DNA from 2 places in the Peribacillus suis genome. Region 2 is predicted to be linked to the other one. Evidence: a T-box and tRNA genes for the amino acid it is inferred to sense, from the RefSeq annotation. Region 2 holds a T-box; the other holds one or more tRNA genes.
What was found. A T-box is a leader RNA that pairs with one kind of tRNA and senses whether it is charged. The one in region 2 lies ahead of AC503W_RS14105 (valine--tRNA ligase), so its partner is inferred to be a tRNA-Val.

Region 1 (9,676 bases), 2.1 Mb from region 2:
GCAATAGCGATTTCCTGAGTAGCGGCGAGCGAAACGGAATGTAGCCCAAACCAAGAGGCTTGCCTCTTGGGGTTGTAGGACACTCAATATGGAGTTACAAAGGAACGGGGTAAATGAAGTGACCTGGAAAGGTCCGTCAAAGAAGGTAAAAACCCTGTAGTTGAAACTTCGTTCCCTCCTGAGTGGATCCTGAGTACGGCGGGACACGAGAAATCCCGTCGGAAGCAGGGAGGACCATCTCCCAAGGCTAAATACTACCTAGTGACCGATAGTGAACCAGTACCGTGAGGGAAAGGTGAAAAGCACCCCGGAAGGGGAGTGAAATAGATCCTGAAACCGTGTGCCTACAAGTAGTCAAAGCCCGTTAATGGGTAATGGCGTGCCTTTTGTAGAATGAACCGGCGAGTTACGATTTCATGCGAGGTTAAGTTGATAAGACGGAGCCGCAGCGAAAGCGAGTCTGAATAGGGCGAATGAGTATGAGGTCGTAGACCCGAAACCAGGTGATCTACCCATGTCCAGGGTGAAGTTCAGGTAACACTGAATGGAGGCCCGAACCCACGCACGTTGAAAAGTGCGGGGATGAGGTGTGGGTAGCGGAGAAATTCCAATCGAACCTGGAGATAGCTGGTTCTCTCCGAAATAGCTTTAGGGCTAGCCTCAAGATGAGAGTATTGGAGGTAGAGCACTGATTGGACTAGGGGCCCCCAACGGGTTACCGAATTCAGTCAAACTCCGAATGCCAAATACTTATTCTTGGGAGTCAGACTGCGAGTGATAAGATCCGTAGTCGAAAGGGAAACAGCCCAGACCACCAGCTAAGGTCCCAAAGTATACGTTAAGTGGAAAAGGATGTGGAGTTGCTTAGACAACCAGGATGTTGGCTCAGAAGCAGCCACCATTTAAAGAGTGCGTAATAGCTCACTGGTCGAGTGACTCCGCGCCGAAAATGTACCGGGGCTAAACGTATCACCGAAGCTGTGGATTGACACCGTATGGTGTCGATGGTAGGAGAGCGTTCTAAGGGCGTTGAAGTCAGACCGTAAGGACTGGTGGAGCGCTTAGAAGTGAGAATGCCGGTATGAGTAGCGAAAGAAGGGTGAGAATCCCTTCCACCGAATGCCTAAGGTTTCCTGAGGAAGGCTCGTCCGCTCAGGGTTAGTCGGGACCTAAGCCGAGGCCGAAAGGCGTAGGCGATGGACAACAGGTTGATATTCCTGTACCACCTATACATCGTTTGAACGATGGGGGGACGCAGAAGGATAGGGTAAGCGCGCTGTTGGATATGCGCGTCCAAGCAGTTAGGCCGGAAACGAGGCAAATCCCGTTTCCATTAAGGCGGAGCTGTGATGGCGAGGGAAATATAGTACCGAAGTTCCTGATTCCACACTGCCAAGAAAAGCCTCTAGTGAGATGTAAGGTGCCCGTACCGCAAACCGACACAGGTAGGCGAGGAGAGAATCCTAAGGTGTGCGAGAGAACTCTCGTTAAGGAACTCGGCAAAATGACCCCGTAACTTCGGGAGAAGGGGTGCTTTTTAGGGTGAATAGCCCAGAAAAGCCGCAGTGAATAGGCCCAGGCGACTGTTTAGCAAAAACACAGGTCTCTGCGAAGCCGCAAGGCGAAGTATAGGGGCTGACACCTGCCCGGTGCTGGAAGGTTAAGGGGAGAGGTTAGCGCAAGCGAAGCTTTGAACCGAAGCCCCAGTAAACGGCGGCCGTAACTATAACGGTCCTAAGGTAGCGAAATTCCTTGTCGGGTAAGTTCCGACCCGCACGAAAGGTGTAACGATCTGGGCACTGTCTCAACGAGAGACTCGGTGAAATTATAGTACCTGTGAAGATGCAGGTTACCCGCGACAGGACGGAAAGACCCCGTGGAGCTTTACTGCAGCCTGATATTGAATTTTGTTACAGCTTGTACAGGATAGGTAGGAGCCTGAGAAGCCGGAGCGCTAGCTTCGGTGGAGGCGTTGGTGGGATACTACCCTGGCTGTATTGAAATTCTAACCCGCGCCCCTTATCGGGGTGGGAGACAGTGTCAGGTGGGCAGTTTGACTGGGGCGGTCGCCTCCTAAAGAGTAACGGAGGCGCCCAAAGGTTCCCTCAGAATGGTTGGAAATCATTCGCAGAGTGTAAAGGCACAAGGGAGCTTGACTGCGAGACCTACAAGTCGAGCAGGGACGAAAGTCGGGCTTAGTGATCCGGTGGTTCCGCATGGAAGGGCCATCGCTCAACGGATAAAAGCTACCCCGGGGATAACAGGCTTATCTCCCCCAAGAGTCCACATCGACGGGGAGGTTTGGCACCTCGATGTCGGCTCATCGCATCCTGGGGCTGTAGTCGGTCCCAAGGGTTGGGCTGTTCGCCCATTAAAGCGGTACGCGAGCTGGGTTCAGAACGTCGTGAGACAGTTCGGTCCCTATCCGTCGCGGGCGCAGGAAATTTGAGAGGAGCTGTCCTTAGTACGAGAGGACCGGGATGGACGCACCGCTGGTGTACCAGTTGTCTTGCCAAAGGCATAGCTGGGTAGCTACGTGCGGAAGGGATAAGTGCTGAAAGCATCTAAGCATGAAGCCCCCCTCAAGATGAGATTTCCCATGGCGCAAGCTAGTAAGATCCCTGAAAGATGATCAGGTTGATAGGTCAGAGGTGGAAGCGTGGCGACATGTGGAGCTGACTGATACTAATAGATCGAGGACTTAACCAACGCTTTAAAAAGATGAACACCTTCTGATATTATCTAGTTTTGAAGGAATGAAAATTTCTTCTTGCATTTTTTAAAAAAGATGATATAATAATAGATGTCTTGAAAAAATGCTAACCAACAATGTTTGGTGACGATAGCGAAGAGGTCACACCCGTTCCCATTCCGAACACGGCAGTTAAGCTCTTCAGCGCCGATGGTAGTTGGGGGTTTCCCCCTGTGAGAGTAGGACGTCGCCAAGCTTGTATTGTTCCGCAGTAGCTCAGTGGTAGAGCATTCGGCTGTTAACCGAACGGTCGTAGGTTCGAGTCCTACCTGCGGAGCCATATTGGAGAGCTGTCCGAGTGGCCGAAGGAGCACGATTGGAAATCGTGTAGACGGGTAACCCTGTCTCAAGGGTTCAAATCCCTTGCTCTCCGCCATTTAATACCTGGCCCGTTGGTCAAGCGGTTAAGACACCGCCCTTTCACGGCGGTAACACGGGTTCGATTCCCGTACGGGTCACCATTTCGATAACTTATTGGAGGATTAGCTCAGCTGGGAGAGCATCTGCCTTACAAGCAGAGGGTCGGCGGTTCGATCCCGTCATCCTCCACCATTTCTTTTAAAAAGCATCAAGTTGTTTCTTTATGAATGGAACACTTAACACGAAAACTTGAGGCATATAGTAACATTATTATTATCGCGGGGTGGAGCAGTCCGGTAGCTCGTCGGGCTCATAACCCGAAGGTCGCAGGTTCAAATCCTGTCCCCGCAATCTATGGTCCCGTGGTGTAGCGGTTAACATGCCTGCCTGTCACGCAGGAGATCGCGGGTTCGATTCCCGTCGGGACCGCCATTTTTAATTGTTTGGCTCAGTAGCTCAGTCGGTAGAGCAAAGGACTGAAAATCCTTGTGTCGGCGGTTCGATTCCGTCCTGAGCCACCATAGTAGTGCCGGTGTAGCTCAACTGGTAGAGCAACTGACTTGTAATCAGTAGGTTGGGGGTTCAAGTCCTCTTGCCGGCACCATGTTTCATCCGTGGAGGGGTAGCGAAGTGGCTAAACGCGGCGGACTGTAAATCCGCTCCTTCGGGTTCGGCAGTTCGAATCTGCCCCCCTCCACCATCTTACAGGGGTATAGTTTAAAGGTAGAACAGAGGTCTCCAAAACCTCCGGTGTGGGTTCGAGTCCTACTACCCCTGCCAATTTTATTGTTATGGCGATTGTGGCGAAGTGGTTAACGCACCTGATTGTGGTTCAGGCATTCGTGGGTTCGATTCCCATCAGTCGCCCCATTTTCAATAAAATGATGGTATAATGAATATAACATTAATGGGCTATAGCCAAGCGGTAAGGCAACGGATTTTGATTCCGTCATGCGAAGGTTCGATCCCTTCTAGCCCAGCCATATGCGAAAGTAGTTCAGTGGTAGAATACAACCTTGCCAAGGTTGGGGTCGCGGGTTCGAATCCCGTCTTTCGCTCCAAAAATGTTGGCGGCATAGCCAAGCGGTAAGGCAGAGGTCTGCAAAACCTTTATCACCGGTTCAATTCCGGTTGCCGCCTCCAACAAATTTTGCCCGAGTGGTGGAATGGCAGACACGCTGCACTCAAAATGCAGTGCCGCAAGGCGTGCCGGTTCGACCCCGGCCTCGGGTATCATACGGTCGAAGATATGTCATACAAAAAAGATCTCAACTTAACTGTTGAGGTCTTTTTTTTATTTAATAAACATGAGATTTAGATTATACGTCAGAAAGGATGTGAAATACGTCCATTCTCAATTCAGGTTATGCATTCTTCAATTACTTCAGACCGTTCCCCTTACTTGTGATTTACTATGTAATTGGATTATCAAAGATTTGAACCAAAACGTTTTTATATCCGTTTAACAAAGCATTAAAAGCAATACTCTTAGTAAACGATACTTATTGAATTAGGCTGAAACCTTAGGCGGTTTGCCCTGAAATTTTCTAATGACATGCTTAAATTAATAAAGAGTTCAGTATAGGCGTTCTTACCCATTATCCTGTAATATTATTACTAGAAGTAAAACAGGGGGTTTTTGGGTATGGGGATTTCTTTAAGGACTAACATAAGCACTCAAATATTGGATGAAACATCCGTTTTAGCTGCACTGGAGTCAAATTTAGCAATGATAGAATTCAATCTAAATAGAGAAGTAATATGGGTAAATGAAAACTTTGCAATGACCTTGGGATATACAATTGACGAAATGAAAAATATGCAGCATCATCAATTTTGTACAACGGAATTCAGGAATACCCGAGAGTATGAATCATTATGGGTTACCCTCAAAAATGGAAAAAGGTTTCAAGAAAAAATTCAAAGGGTCGGTAAAACCGGGAATCTCCTATGGCTCGAAGCCACCTATATACCCATCCTAAATGAAGAAGGTAAGGTCCATGCTGTTCTTAAAATCGCAACAGATATTACAGAGCGTGAAAACAACACAATAAAAATCATTTCTCAGCTAAAAGATATGCCTGAAAAATTAGTAAATATCGTTGTTGAGAATTCCAATGAGAAAATTCAAGCAGTGGAGTCACTAAAAAAACAAACGGGTTTAATAAGTGATGTATCTAAAATCATACAAACCATCTCTTTCCAAACAAATGTATTGGCCTTAAATGCAGCGATCGAAGCAGCTCGAGTAGGGGAACAAGGTCGAGGTTTTAAAGTTGTTTCAGACGAAGTTAGAAGATTAGCAGGAAATGTTGATAAAGCCATAAAAAATATAAATTCCAATGTAGAAAATATTACTTTAGACGTAGAGAAGGTTAGTGAGATAACAGAAGATTTACAAAAAATAATCATCGACACTCAATCCATATTCAATAAGACGATTGAAAAGTTAGAAGGGATGACTAAATAAATGAGAATGCTAGGTTTCCCTAAACTAAATATTATTAATTTTTAAAAAATGTGAATAAAGAGAAATCATTACTTGATATCATATTGGAGTTATTGAAAATCTCTACAGATTGGCCCTCTTAGTATAGGGCTTTTTTGTTTTCCAAGCTATGAGCTATATCAGGGCATGGGGCTGAATATTGAATCTAGGTATTAGGGATGATACTGCTAGATTTTTCGGAAAAATCATTGACAATGATAATCATTCTCGACTATGATGGTTTGGTGTGGTCCACCACATATACGGTAATGAGTAGGGAGAGAGCTTAATTTATGAGACAGAAAAAAACTTGGCTTCAAACGATGGCAGCAATTACGCTTGCCATATCTGCAATTCTACCAGTTGGTTCAATAGCTTCTGCGGAAGAGGAATCCAAAACAGGGACCGATCAATTAATAGTTAAATATAAAACGAATAAAGCCGCCTTATCAAAAAAACAAATGAAAAACATAGGTGTTGAAGATGTAGAAGAGGAAAATCAACTGGGGCTGTATGATGTAAAAGCTGAAGAAGCAAATACTGCCATTACAAAGCTTGAAAAGATGGATAACGTCGAATATGTTGAAAAAAATGTTACATATAAAACCGCTGAAACTATAGATGTAAATGATACATACTATAAAAATCAATGGAACTTAAGTGCCATCGATGCACAGGGCGCGTGGGAAAACGTCAAGGATAATAGCAATCTAGTAAAAGTAGCTGTGCTAGATACAGGTGTTCAAGGTACACATGAAGACTTAACAGGCCGTGTACTAGAGGGGAAAACATTCGTAGAAGGATATGATTCAGCGTTTCAAGGGGATGACCAAGGTCATGGTACATTCGTATCCGGGATCATTGCCGCGAATGCTAATAATGGAAAAGGGATTTCAGGTATAGCAGGTGAGGAGAATGTCCAAATACTCCCTGTTAAGGTCATGAATAAATTAGGTGTCGGGGATGCCTTCAATATCGCACAAGGTATTGATTATGCAGTTGAGCAAGGTGCTGATGTCATCAATATGAGCATAAGCGGTGAATATAGCGAAACAATAGAAAAGGCCGTAAAGAATGCCGCGGATAAAGGTATCGTGGTTGTAGCTGCTTCAGGTAACGGCGGCGGCAATGCAGATGCATCCTATCCTGCCGCTCTTCCGAATGTCTTATCGGTTGGTGCCATTGCTACAAAAGATCAAGTGTATGAACGCTCGAATTATGGGAGCACTTTAGATATCGTGGCACCAGGCGTCAATGTTTTAAGTACTTCATTACTTGGTGATTTAGGTACGGATGCAGGCCGCTACTCTACAGGTTCTGGTACATCCTATGCTGCTCCACATGTCGCTGCTGTTGCGGCGCTGTATAAGCTCAACCATCCAGAAGCGACTTCGAGTCAAGTCGAGGAAGCACTAACATCAACGGCAATCGATTTGAACGAAGAGGGCTGGGATGAGAAAACGGGCCATGGTAAGCTAAATGCGAAAGCCGCGTTAGCGGACGATGTGGAAACTCCCTCATTAGCATTCGTCTTACCGAAAAAGAATGCGAATGTCGTTGGCACCACGACTGTACAAGTAGCGATTAATGATGCGAATACAAGTAAGACTATTTTCTATACAGACGAAGTAAACGATGGAAATGTCATCGGTGAGGTAAAGACAGCGAGTCAAACCTCGGTGCAATTCAAATGGGATACGACTAAGGTGGCAGACGGGTCACATCAGGTAATTGCCGTTGCACTCGATTCGAATGGTAAAGAACTGTCCCATACTCAAACATCAGTGAAGGTAATGAATGCCCCGCAATCAGGCTACATGTTCACGGTTACGACACCAAGCGGTACAATCGCAAAAGGTGCATCCGTTAAATTGTATGAAAAAGTGGAACAAGAGGATGACACAAATGCTCATGGCTACAATGAATTGTGGACAGGCACGACAGATACGGAAGGAGCCGTTCGTGTACCGAGCCATGTGGGTACGGATTTGAAAAACTTACAAGTTGTTGTACAAGGGAAATTCGATACGGCAAAAGGTAACTCGTGGTTCATGTATTCACGTGAGGTGGCTTCATCAGGAACGATTACGTTAAAAAGTGAAAATACCGTTCCAGTCGCATTGAATACGGTGGATGAAGAAGGAAAAGGTATGCCAGGCGCACAATACTTCATCGCCATGAAAGATGCAAAAGATATGACATTAGGTTCAACGACAATGATTAATGAGGAAGGTGCGAAAGAGGAACCGACTGTCTATTTAGATAAGGGTGCATATAACATTTTCTCTTACCATAAGGCCGAGGGGAAAACGTACTTCCTATCAAATACAGCAGCCCAAGTAGGGAACGATACGAAGACTTTGGATTTTGACAGCCGGGAAGCTGGGGAAGTGGCCATTGATAATCGTGATAAGGGACTGGAAAATGGCGTGTTGTATTTATATAATGATGCCATTTCAGAAGCAATCGGTTCAGACGAAGTCATTACTGGTCAAAAATTCTTTGTCACACCGGGTGACTATGATTATATGGTTGATGCGGAAGTGAAGGATCCGGATGGCGGGGAAAACTGGGTTTACGTACTTGCGAATGATAAAACAAAAGCCGTCATCAAAAAAAATAAAAAGACGGTGATTAAAGCCGGTGGCTCAATCGATATTACAAAATTTGAACCGGATCAAGAATCACTTAAAAATTATTACAAGCAACGGGGCTTAACGTACATCGAACGTCCTTATCCAAATATTGCGTATAAACTAGATAAAGCATTTTACACGAAGCAAACATTTGGTGATGATTACGGCAATAAATTAGCGGGCATGTACCGAGGCTCCCTACATTCAGAAGATGCTTTATATAAAAAAGATGTGAATACGGGAAAAACCGTGACCACTGTGGATGATGAAGCACAGATCGAAACGATTAACTTCGGTGATATTTATTCGAAGTACAAAGTTATGCGACTATCTGATAATAAAGTGATGCTTGATAGCCATGCGAAAAACGCAACAAACCCAGCTAACCGCCAATATTATTTCTATTCTTTCTGGGTGACGAGCAGTTCGGACGTGACAGAAGGAAAATATGAAATTTCACTGACGTTAGATGAAAACCCTTTAGCGGAAAAGGGCTTATACAAGGCAATCAATATTGACATGCAGGATTCAGGCACGACGATGCAGGTAAAAAATAAGGGTGGTAATAATGTTCCATCATACATCACGATCAATCGTTTAGAGAAAACGGAAGATGGCGATTCGGAATGGGTCCAATCTCTGGGTCAGAATACGGATACGACGAAAAGTTTATCATTACCAAGCAATCTCGAATTAAGCGATGAAGAAAATGGTAACATGGCGATTATTCGTTATATGCAGCCATCAGGTGAATACTCGTATATATTCCGCCAGTTCACCAGTTTAGATGAATTAAAGAACATCTCCATTCCGGATAATATGCAAAAGGTTGCGGTGACGGCGATGGATGGGGACAAAAAGCTTGATGGTGTCTCTACAAGACTTTGGATGATTAAAAAGCCTGTTACAATAGGTGGTCAAACAACCTATATAACGGCGAATAACTTACAAAATTATAAGTATGATTCAGTTTATCTAGAACCAGGCAACTTCGTCATGGAAGGGAACTATGTTTCATTACCGGATGAAAACAACCAAAAGGCTAACTATTATTTCCTTGAACCAACAGTACAAGTAAAAGATGGTCAAACGAATGCAGTTATTTTCGATAAAGAGAAATTAGCCCAAGTGAAGGTCTCAGCTGACGCAACAGGCTACAGCGATGTACGAGGGGCCATTATTTATCCGTACAACGAATATAGTCAGTCCTTTATCAAAACATTACGCGTTGGTCATACCTTTTATGTACCGTCCAATTTAAAAATGGATTTACAAGTTCAACTAGGTCTTGGCGACAATGAATCAGCCAATATCATTTGGAACTACTTCCTATCAAAAGGTGAACAAACATTCCAAAAAGGGCAGCAAGTCCAGTGGCAGGTTGGAGGCGACTTCAAGGCTAATATTGCCCTCTCAAAAACTATACTGCTACAGGGAGAC
Region 2 (9,676 bases):
TGGCCTTCCCTACGAGTTCGAAGTGAAGGAAATAGTCACGAAAGGTGACCAAATCCTGGATGTGACGCTTTCGAAAGTAGGCGGTAAGGGACTATTTGTTAAAGAAATCGAACAGGCCATGCTGAATAAGGAAATTGATATGGCTGTACATAGCATGAAGGATATGCCAGCGGTGCTTCCAGAAGGATTGACGATTGGCTGCATTCCACCAAGAGAAGATCACCGTGATGCATTGATTTCAAAGAATCATGAAAAGCTTTCTGAATTGAAACCGGGCTCTATTGTCGGAACAAGCAGTTTGCGTCGCAGTGCCCAAATCTTGTCAAGAAGACCGGATCTTGAAATTAAATGGATTCGCGGGAATATTGATACCCGTTTGGATAAACTAAAAAATGAAGAGTATGACGCCATCATTCTAGCTGCTGCAGGTCTTGCTAGAATGGGTTGGAAAAAAGACGTCGTAACGGAATTTTTAGATGAAGACATTTGTTTACCGGCTGTTGGCCAAGGAGCTCTTTCCATTGAGTGCCGTGCAGATGATCATGATTTATTGTCAGAACTCGCTAAATTCACGTGTGAAAATACGAAAAAGACCGTAGAAGCTGAACGTGCCTTTTTAGATAAAATGGAAGGTGGCTGCCAGGTGCCGATTGCAGGATTGGCAGTTGCAAAAGACAATGGAGATGTTTCCTTAACAGCTTTAGTCGCTTCCCCGGATGGTAAAGTGATTTATAAAGAAATGGCTGAGGGCTCAAATCCTGAAGCAGTTGGCCTTGAGGCTGCTAGACTGATTAGTGAATTCGGTGGCAAAGAGTTGATTGATCGTGTAAAAGAGGAGCTTGATCAGTAATGAAGCCGTTTTTGCCTCTTAAAGATTATCAGGTTTTAATCACCAGAGGGAAAGGGCAGGCAGAGGGTTTGCAAACCTTAGTGAAAAAAAATGGGGGAACTCCTCTGATGGTGCCGTTGCTTGAGTTTACCCTTCCAGAAAATCTGGAAGAGGTACAAGAACGATTGAATCGATTGAACAGCTATGACTGGGTCATATTAACGAGCAAGAATGGTGTGGATTTTTTGTTCAGGCTGCTCGGCAAGCAACAACATGTGGTGCTTCCGAAAATAGCCGTCATTGGATCCAAAACGGAAGAGGCTTTGAACGCGTATGGATATGAAGCGGATTTTGTTCCATCCGAATATGTTGCAGAAAGTTTTGTTTCGGAGTTTATTACTCACCTCGAACCCGGTGAACGTGTCCTCCTTGCGAAAGGGAACCTCGCAAGGACGGTCATAGCGGAGGCCATTAATGAAACGAGTGCATCGTGTGATGAAATGATTATCTATCACACCATACTTCCACAAGAAAGCGAAAGACAACTGGTCCAATTAATCTTGAACGGAAAAGTGGATATCATCACCTTTACAAGCTCTTCCACGGTGAATCACTTTACACAGATCATTGAACAATATGAATTGAATACATACATAAAAGACCTTGTCATTGCTTGTATCGGACCGATTTGTGCCAGGACGGCATCGAGAAATGGTTTACATGTTTCTGTATGTCCTGATGTCTATACAACAGAAGCGATGGTTGAGGAAGTAGTACGATATATTGTTAAAAAGAATCCTAAAGGAGGAACCATAAAATGAAAGATATTTTATTCAATCGTCACCGCCGCCTGCGTGCAAGTGCCGGCATGAGGGCTTTGGTCCGTGAAACATACGTACATAAAGAGGATTTAATCTACCCGATTTTCATCATCGACGGCGAGAACATAAAAACGGAAATCGCCTCCATGCCAGGAATTTACCAGCTTTCGATGGATAATCTAGCGGCAGAGATGGATGAGGTCGTGGGTCTTGGCATTAAATCAGTCATTTTATTCGGTGTTCCATTTGAACATGATAAGGATGAACAAGGCACTGGAGCCTTTCATCATAATGGACTTGTCCAACAAGCGACCCGACTCATCAAAAAACAATACCCTGAAGTCATGGTCATTGCCGACACATGCTTATGTGAATACACAAGCCATGGTCACTGTGGAGTAGTTGAGGGAGACAAAATCTTAAATGATGCGTCACTTGACCTTCTTGCCAAAACGGCCATCAGCCAAGCAGAAGCAGGTGCCGATATCATTGCCCCTTCTAATATGATGGATGGATTTGTTGCGGCCATCCGTGCAGGACTAGATGAAGCGGGTTACGAAGATATCCCGATCATGTCTTATGCTGTGAAATATTCGTCCGCTTTTTATGGTCCTTTCCGTGATGCGGCCAATGGAGCTCCTCAGTTCGGCGACCGGAAAACGTACCAAATGGACCCGGCTAACCGTCTAGAAGCTTTCCGTGAAGCAGAATCCGATGTAGAAGAAGGAGCTGACTTCTTAATCGTGAAACCAGCTCTTTCCTACATGGATGTCATCAGGGACATGAAAAATACCTTCACACTTCCGATTGTGGCTTATAACGTAAGTGGGGAATATTCAATGGTGAAGGCTGCCGCCCAAAACGGCTGGATCGATGAAAAATCAATCGTAATGGAAATGATGACAGGCTTCAAACGAGCAGGTTCTGACTTGATCATTACTTATTTTTCAAAAGATGTAGCCCGTTGGATCGATGAAGATAATAAGTGAGGAAAAAATAATATAGTTTATTAGAGAAAAGGGGACGGATACATGCGTTCATACGAAAACTCAAAAAAGGCGTTTGCCGAAGCTAAAGACTTGATGCCAGGGGGCGTAAACAGTCCTGTCCGTGCCTTCAAGTCAGTGGATATGGATCCCATTTTCATGGAACGGGGGAAAGGATCCAAACTCTATGATATTGATGGCAACGAATATATTGACTACGTTCTTTCATGGGGGCCACTTATTCTTGGTCACACGAATGACCGTGTAGTTGAGGCATTGAAAAAGGTAGCAGAATCAGGTACAAGCTTCGGTACTTCTACACTGATTGAAAATGAACTGGCTAAGTTAGTCATCGAGAGGGTCCCTTCAATCGAAATGATCCGAATGGTTTCTTCAGGAACAGAAGCTACGATGAGTGCATTGAGATTGGCGCGTGGCTATACAGGCCGCGATAAAATCCTGAAATTTGAAGGGTCTTATCATGGACATGGTGATTCCTTGCTGATTAAGGCCGGCTCTGGTGTGGCTACGCTCGGCTTACCTGATAGTCCAGGAGTGCCTGAAGGAATTGCAAAGAATACCATCACGGTACCATATAATGATCTTGCAGCCACTAAATACGCGTTCGAACAGTTTGGTGAAGATATCGCCTGTATAATCGTCGAGCCGGTTGCAGGGAATATGGGAGTCGTACCGCCACAACCTGGTTTCCTTGAAGGACTACGTGACTTGACGACCCAATACGGATCCTTATTGATCTTTGATGAAGTCATGACAGGCTTCCGAGTAGGTTATAACTGTGCTCAAGGCTATTTCGGCGTTGATCCGGACTTGACTTGCCTAGGTAAAGTGATCGGCGGCGGATTACCTGTCGGGGCTTTCGGCGGCAAACGTAAAATCATGGAGCAAGTAGCACCAAGCGGTAATATTTATCAAGCAGGTACATTATCTGGTAACCCTCTTGCGATGACAGCAGGACTTGAAACCCTGAGTCAATTGACACCTGAATCGTATGATGAGTTTACCCGTAAAGGCGATATGCTTGAAAAAGGAATCGGGGAAGCGGCGAAACAATATGGCATTCCCTATACATTCAACCGTGCCGGTTCCATGATCGGACTTTTCTTTACAAATGAAGATGTAGTGAACTATGATACAGCCAAAACATCTGATCTAGAGTTTTTTGCATCGTACTACCGGGAAATGGCGAACCAAGGGATTTATCTTCCGCCTTCTCAATACGAAGGCTTATTCCTATCAACGGCTCATAGCGATGAAGACATTGAAAAAACAATCGCAGCAGCTGAAAAAGCTTTCGCTACATTGAAAAAATAATCGTAAGGGTTTCCCCATTCTGGGGAAGCCCTTTTTTATTTGTGATGATTTCCCCCCTCCATTCAACCGTTTGTTCGATTCATTCATCCATTTTTCCCATTGATTAAAGGAATAATCATTTCCCTTTCCTCATAGATTGTTATTGGTATAGGTACTGTTTTTCTGAAGCTGAAAGGAGGAGTTGTCTTGTCGCAAGAAAAAGAATCGTATTTGCGATTTTCTTTGGAAGAGTCCGTTTGGTTTCATAAGGGACAGGAAGTGGCTGAGCTCTATTCCATATCCCTCGATCCAAATGTGACGATCCAGGAAAGCGATCAATATGTGTTTATCCGGGGTTCATTAGATTTAAGTGGTGAATACAAAGACTCGCAAAACGGTGATTATGAGGAATTTCCTCAAAGCTTTTTGCCGAAAGCCGTTCAAAAGGTTGAGAGGCATCCAGATGGTCTCAATGAATTCACACACCGATTTCCGGTTGATATAACGATACCGAATAACCGAATCTCCTCATTGGAGGAAATCGATATCACGATTCAGAGTTTTGACTATGCCCTGCCTGAACATAACTGCCTAAAATTACAGGCGGATTTGTTGATAACCGGTATTTACAATGATTCCTATGTGGAAGAGCGCATGGAAGTAGATCAAGAGACCGAGGAGACTGAGTTTCTTGAGGAATCAGATGACGAAAATGAATCATACGTTCCATATGCGGCTGCAGAACCACCCGTCCCTGATTTCCATCATGTCTTCCGCAATGACGAGCAAAGTGATCTATATACGCCATTTTCCGCAGAAGCAAAACGAGTCGCGGAAGCAAAAGAGGATGAAGAAGAGGAACCGGTATACCTAAGCAACCATCAACATAACGCCCCTGTTTTTGAAATTCCTGTATCCCCATTTCCTGAGGAGATGCAGTGGGAAGCCGAGGTCAACAGACAGGATAACGACATAGAGACGCAAGTGAAAAGAAGAGTAATTGAAATTGAGGAAGAGAAAAATGAGACTCCTGTTTCCAAGGAAAAGTGGCCAGCATCGTTTGAGACAGAAAAAGGCGGAAGAATTGAAGAGCAAGTTAAAAGAAGGGTGGATGAGATAGAGGGAGGAAATGGAGAAAGTATCGAGGAACAGGTCAAAAGGCGAGTGGATGAAATCGAGGCAAAAAAAGATGCAGAGAACAAAGGGAACATCGAGGAACAGGTCAAAAGAAGAGTGGCTGAGATAGAAGATAAAAAAGGAAAACGTATTGAAACCGAAGTGAAAAGAAAAGTCGCTGAAATAGAAGAAGAAAAGGAAGGCTCCGTTTATTTGACCGATGTGGAAAATGTGCCAGTGGTTAAAATTCCGGGTTCGCCTCATCAAGAACAGGATGTCATCGTCAATAGGCAAGATGACAATCTTAGTGATGAGAATGAATCCTCAAGCCTTGAAAAGGATCCGGAATCCCTTTCATCTTTGACCGATCTATTCAAAAGAAGAGAAAAACCCGAAAAACAGGCAAAAGAAATGAAAAATTATAAAGGCAGAAAAAAGCAAAATGCCGAACAAGGTGAAAAAGAAAATCAGGATAATACGGATAAGCAACAAACCATCATGGATCTTTTCGGAAGAAATCAGGAAGAAGAATTGGTCAGGATGAAGGTCTGTATTGTACAGCAGGGGGAAACGATAGATGATCTGGCCCAGCGTTATGGCGTCACGGTACAATCCTTGCTTCTTAGTAATGAACTAGAAGGCAATCAGAGCGTTACCGAAGGGCAAGTCATTTACATTCCAAAGTCCATTGCTTACAAAAACTAATCACAAGCAGAAAGCAGGGCCTTGGCTCTGCTCCTGCTTTATCTTGCATTTCAAACGATTGGAGAGCTTTTTTTAAAAGAAAGTGAGTGAGTCTCGTGAGGGAAAACGAGAATCAACAAAAGAATATTCAGGATAGTGATTCAGCCTATGTCTTAAAAGAATACGCGCTTTATGTACAATATATCGAGGACTTTGGACGAGTGAAAAAAGTGTATAGCGACCGTGGAACCTTTGCCTTGAAATCGATTACGCCCCACAATGGAATGGACTTTATCCGAAATATCCAAACATTGTATCACCGGGGATATAACCGAATCGTGCCTATTTACCAAACGATGGACCAGCGCTATGCCGTTCTTCATAATGGTCGATTATATTACCTGATGCCTTGGTTGAATAATGAAGAAAATGGCGAACGTGATGAGAAACATAAGCAAATGTTCAGGGAACTTGCACGGATGCATACACTGTCTGTGAAAGAAACAGAGGTGGATACAGAGGAGCGGGAAGCTCATTATGAAAGAACGCTGAGTGAGTGGAATACGCAGAAGGACTTTATGGAGGAGTACATTGTCACCTGTGAAAGAAAGTGGTATATGTCTCCATTTGAGATGTCGGTCTGCACCTTTTTTACGGATATCACCCAGGCATTGAACTACTCTATCAAAAAGTTTGAAACATGGTTCGAAAAGACAAAGGAAAGTGAAAAAGTAAGGACCGTCCTCACCCACGGAAAGGTTTCATTGAAGCACTTTGTATATGATGAACGAGGATATGGTTACTTTATCAATTTCGAGAATTCGAATACGGCCCCTCCCCATTTTGACTTACTACCTTTTCTCGTCAAAACGGCGAGGACCTATCCAGTCCAATGTGATGATTGCGTCGATTGGCTTTATAATTATCTTCGTTTCTTTCCTTTGAAAGAAGAGGAAATGCTGCTGATGCAAAGTTATTTGGCTTTCCCGGGATCAGCACTGGATGTGGTGAAGAACTATTCCGAGGGTAAAGGTCTAAGGACGGAACTGGATAATGTCACGAAGTTGCAACGACAATTCTGGCTTTTGAAGAATGTGGAATATATGGTGATGAAGGTCGAGGAAGTCGAAAAACAGAAAAAAGCGGCTGCCGAGGCGGCCAAAGAGGAACAATCGCCCCCAAGCTAAATATACATGAATGGATGAATATCCAATCATGTATATTTTTTTGTTGTAGGGGAATAATTATATCCATTCTAAATATAAAGACATGGCTAAGAAAATAAAGGCGACCAACAGGAGCATATCGAAGAAAGTTGGAAATATTAATGTACGTATTCCTTGAAAAACAATAAAGGGGACAATGAATTGCTGACAAACACCGCGGAACTTTTTCATCCAAGGTGGCAACGTATAAGGTGAGTATTTTCGTCTCAAGATTGCACCTTCCTTTGTAGGACTTCTTTTATTGTATGGGAGGGCTGCGAAACATGTGAGAAATGCGGAACATCATGAAACGTTGATGGTATAATAGGAAGATCGTTCTGTTCTTGTGAGCCTCCCTTAGTGAATAGGGCTATACTTACGAAAGTAAACGAAAAGATGATTGACTCGACCCCCCTTTTTTTTGTACTATATACTATATGCAATTAATGATTTTACATATGAATATAAATGAATGTAAAGACCGGAAATAGTAAGATGAAATGCCCTTTTCAGAGAGGAAACCATTGGTGCGAGGTTTCTAAGCAGGCAGCATCAGAAGTCGTCCGCGAGCAGTCTTCGTGAATAGTTAGTAGCGAAGGCCGGTGAAGAGCCGTTATCCGATTTGAGAGCCGAGAAAAGATTTCTTTCTTTTTCGGAAAAAAGGTGGCACCGCGAACAACTTCCTTCGTCCTTTTATGATGATGGAAGTTTTTTTTATGCCCAAAAGGAGGAAAACAACATGGAAGAAAACCAAATTTCGATGCCAACAAAATATGATCCGCAAACGATAGAGAAAGGCCGTTATAAATGGTGGCTTGATGGGAAGTACTTTGAAACAACAGGTGATGATAAAAAAGAACCGTATACAATCGTCATCCCTCCACCAAACGTAACAGGTAAGCTACATCTTGGTCATGCTTGGGATACAACACTACAAGATATCTTGACACGTATGAAGCGTATGCAAGGATATGACGTGCTATGGCTTCCTGGTATGGACCATGCCGGTATCGCAACACAGGCGAAAGTGGAACAAAAGCTTCGTGCTGAAGGCGTTAGCCGCTATGACCTAGGTCGTGAGAAATTCGTGGAAGAAACATGGAAATGGAAAGAGGAATATGCAAGCCATATCCGTGAACAATGGGCAAAACTTGGTCTTGGCCTTGACTATACCCGCGAACGCTTCACGCTTGATGAAGGTCTTTCTAAAGCGGTCAATGAAGTATTCGTTACCCTTTATAAAAAAGGATTGATTTATCGTGGCGAATATATCATTAACTGGGACCCATCGACGAAAACGGCCATTTCTGATATCGAAGTAATCTACAAAGATATTCAAGGTGCATTCTATCATATGAAATACCCGCTAGTTGACGGATCGGGAGAAATTGAAATTGCGACAACCCGTCCAGAAACGATGCTTGGTGATACGGCAGTTGCGGTACATCCTAAAGATGACCGTTACAAGCATTTAATCGGGAAAATGGTTCGTCTGCCAATCACAGGTCGTGAAATTCCGATCGTTGGCGATGATTATGTGGATATGGATTTCGGTTCGGGTGCCGTTAAAATTACACCGGCTCATGACCCTAATGACTTTGAAATCGGAAACCGTCATAATCTAGAACGCATCCTTGTCATGCATGAAGATGGTTCGATGAATGAGAAGGCCGGTAAATATGAAGGAATGGACCGTTTCGAATGCCGTAAGCAAATCGTCAAAGACTTGCAAGAAGCTGGAGTACTCTTCAAAATTGAAGACCACCTTCACTCTGTCGGCCATTCAGAGCGTAGCGGAGCAGTTGTAGAACCATATCTTTCTACTCAATGGTTCGTTAAAATGCAGCCTCTTGCTGATGCATCGGTTGACCTTCAAAAGAAATCCGAGGATGAAAAGGTCAACTTCGTTCCTGATCGTTTCGAGAAAACATATCTGCACTGGATGGAAAATATCCGCGATTGGTGTATTTCCCGTCAACTTTGGTGGGGTCACCGCATCCCGGCCTGGTACCATAAAGAAACAGGCGAGGTATACGTGGGACAGGAAGCACCTGCTGATGCACAGAACTGGGAACAAGATACAGACGTCCTGGACACGTGGTTCAGCTCCGCACTATGGCCGTTCTCGACTATGGGCTGGCCGGACAAGGAAAGCATCGATTTCAAACGTTACTATCCGACCGGAGCACTTGTAACAGGATATGATATCATTTTCTTCTGGGTATCACGGATGATTTTCCAAGCGCTTGAATTTACGGGAGAGCGCCCATTCGAAGACGTTCTGATCCATGGTCTTGTTCGTGATGAACAGGGACGCAAGATGAGTAAATCGCTTGGCAATGGTGTCGATCCAATGGATGTCATCGACCAATATGGTGCAGATTCGCTACGTTACTTCCTTTCAACAGGAAGCTCACCAGGGCAAGATCTTCGTTACAGCACGGAAAAAGTGGAAGCGGTATGGAATTTCTCCAATAAGATCTGGAATGCCTCCCGTTTTGCCTTAATGAACATGAATGGCATGACGTATGATGAAATCGATTTAAGCGGTGAAAAGTCCGTTGCTGATAAATGGATCCTTACTCGATTGAATGAAACGATTTCAAACGTAACAAGACTTGCGGACCGTTATGAATTCGGTGAAGTGGGTCGCGTGCTTTATAATTTCATTTGGGATGATTTCTGTGACTGGTATATTGAAATGGCTAAACTTCCGCTATA

Region 1: it encodes a tRNA-Val, which carries the amino acid that the T-box ahead of AC503W_RS14105 (valine--tRNA ligase) is inferred to sense. The anticodon was not compared.

What each region holds. Positions count from the first base shown of each region.
Region 1 is NZ_CM182019.1:740,950-750,625, forward strand. Features, by position in the region: rRNA gene AC503W_RS03565 (23S ribosomal RNA) at 1-2,709, shown strand, start outside; rRNA gene rrf (5S ribosomal RNA) at 2,833-2,948, shown strand; tRNA gene AC503W_RS03575 (tRNA-Asn) at 2,958-3,032, shown strand; tRNA gene AC503W_RS03580 (tRNA-Ser) at 3,037-3,128, shown strand; tRNA gene AC503W_RS03585 (tRNA-Glu) at 3,139-3,213, shown strand; tRNA gene AC503W_RS03590 (tRNA-Val) at 3,229-3,304, shown strand; tRNA gene AC503W_RS03595 (tRNA-Met) at 3,390-3,463, shown strand; tRNA gene AC503W_RS03600 (tRNA-Asp) at 3,469-3,544, shown strand; tRNA gene AC503W_RS03605 (tRNA-Phe) at 3,558-3,633, shown strand; tRNA gene AC503W_RS03610 (tRNA-Thr) at 3,641-3,716, shown strand; tRNA gene AC503W_RS03615 (tRNA-Tyr) at 3,729-3,812, shown strand; tRNA gene AC503W_RS03620 (tRNA-Trp) at 3,819-3,892, shown strand; tRNA gene AC503W_RS03625 (tRNA-His) at 3,907-3,982, shown strand; tRNA gene AC503W_RS03630 (tRNA-Gln) at 4,021-4,095, shown strand; tRNA gene AC503W_RS03635 (tRNA-Gly) at 4,099-4,173, shown strand; tRNA gene AC503W_RS03640 (tRNA-Cys) at 4,182-4,255, shown strand; tRNA gene AC503W_RS03645 (tRNA-Leu) at 4,265-4,345, shown strand; gene AC503W_RS03650 (methyl-accepting chemotaxis protein) at 4,758-5,582, shown strand; gene AC503W_RS03655 (S8 family peptidase) at 5,894-9,676, shown strand, end outside.
Region 2 is NZ_CM182019.1:2,889,317-2,898,992, reverse strand. Features, by position in the region: gene hemC (hydroxymethylbilane synthase) at 1-850, shown strand, start outside; gene AC503W_RS14135 (uroporphyrinogen-III synthase) at 850-1,650, shown strand; gene hemB (porphobilinogen synthase) at 1,647-2,639, shown strand; gene hemL (glutamate-1-semialdehyde 2,1-aminomutase) at 2,682-3,971, shown strand; gene AC503W_RS14120 (LysM peptidoglycan-binding domain-containing protein) at 4,158-5,771, shown strand; gene ysxE (spore coat protein YsxE) at 5,867-6,937, shown strand; gene AC503W_RS14110 (YszA family small membrane protein) at 6,995-7,147, opposite strand; T-box leader at 7,424-7,651, shown strand; gene AC503W_RS14105 (valine--tRNA ligase) at 7,695-9,676, shown strand, end outside.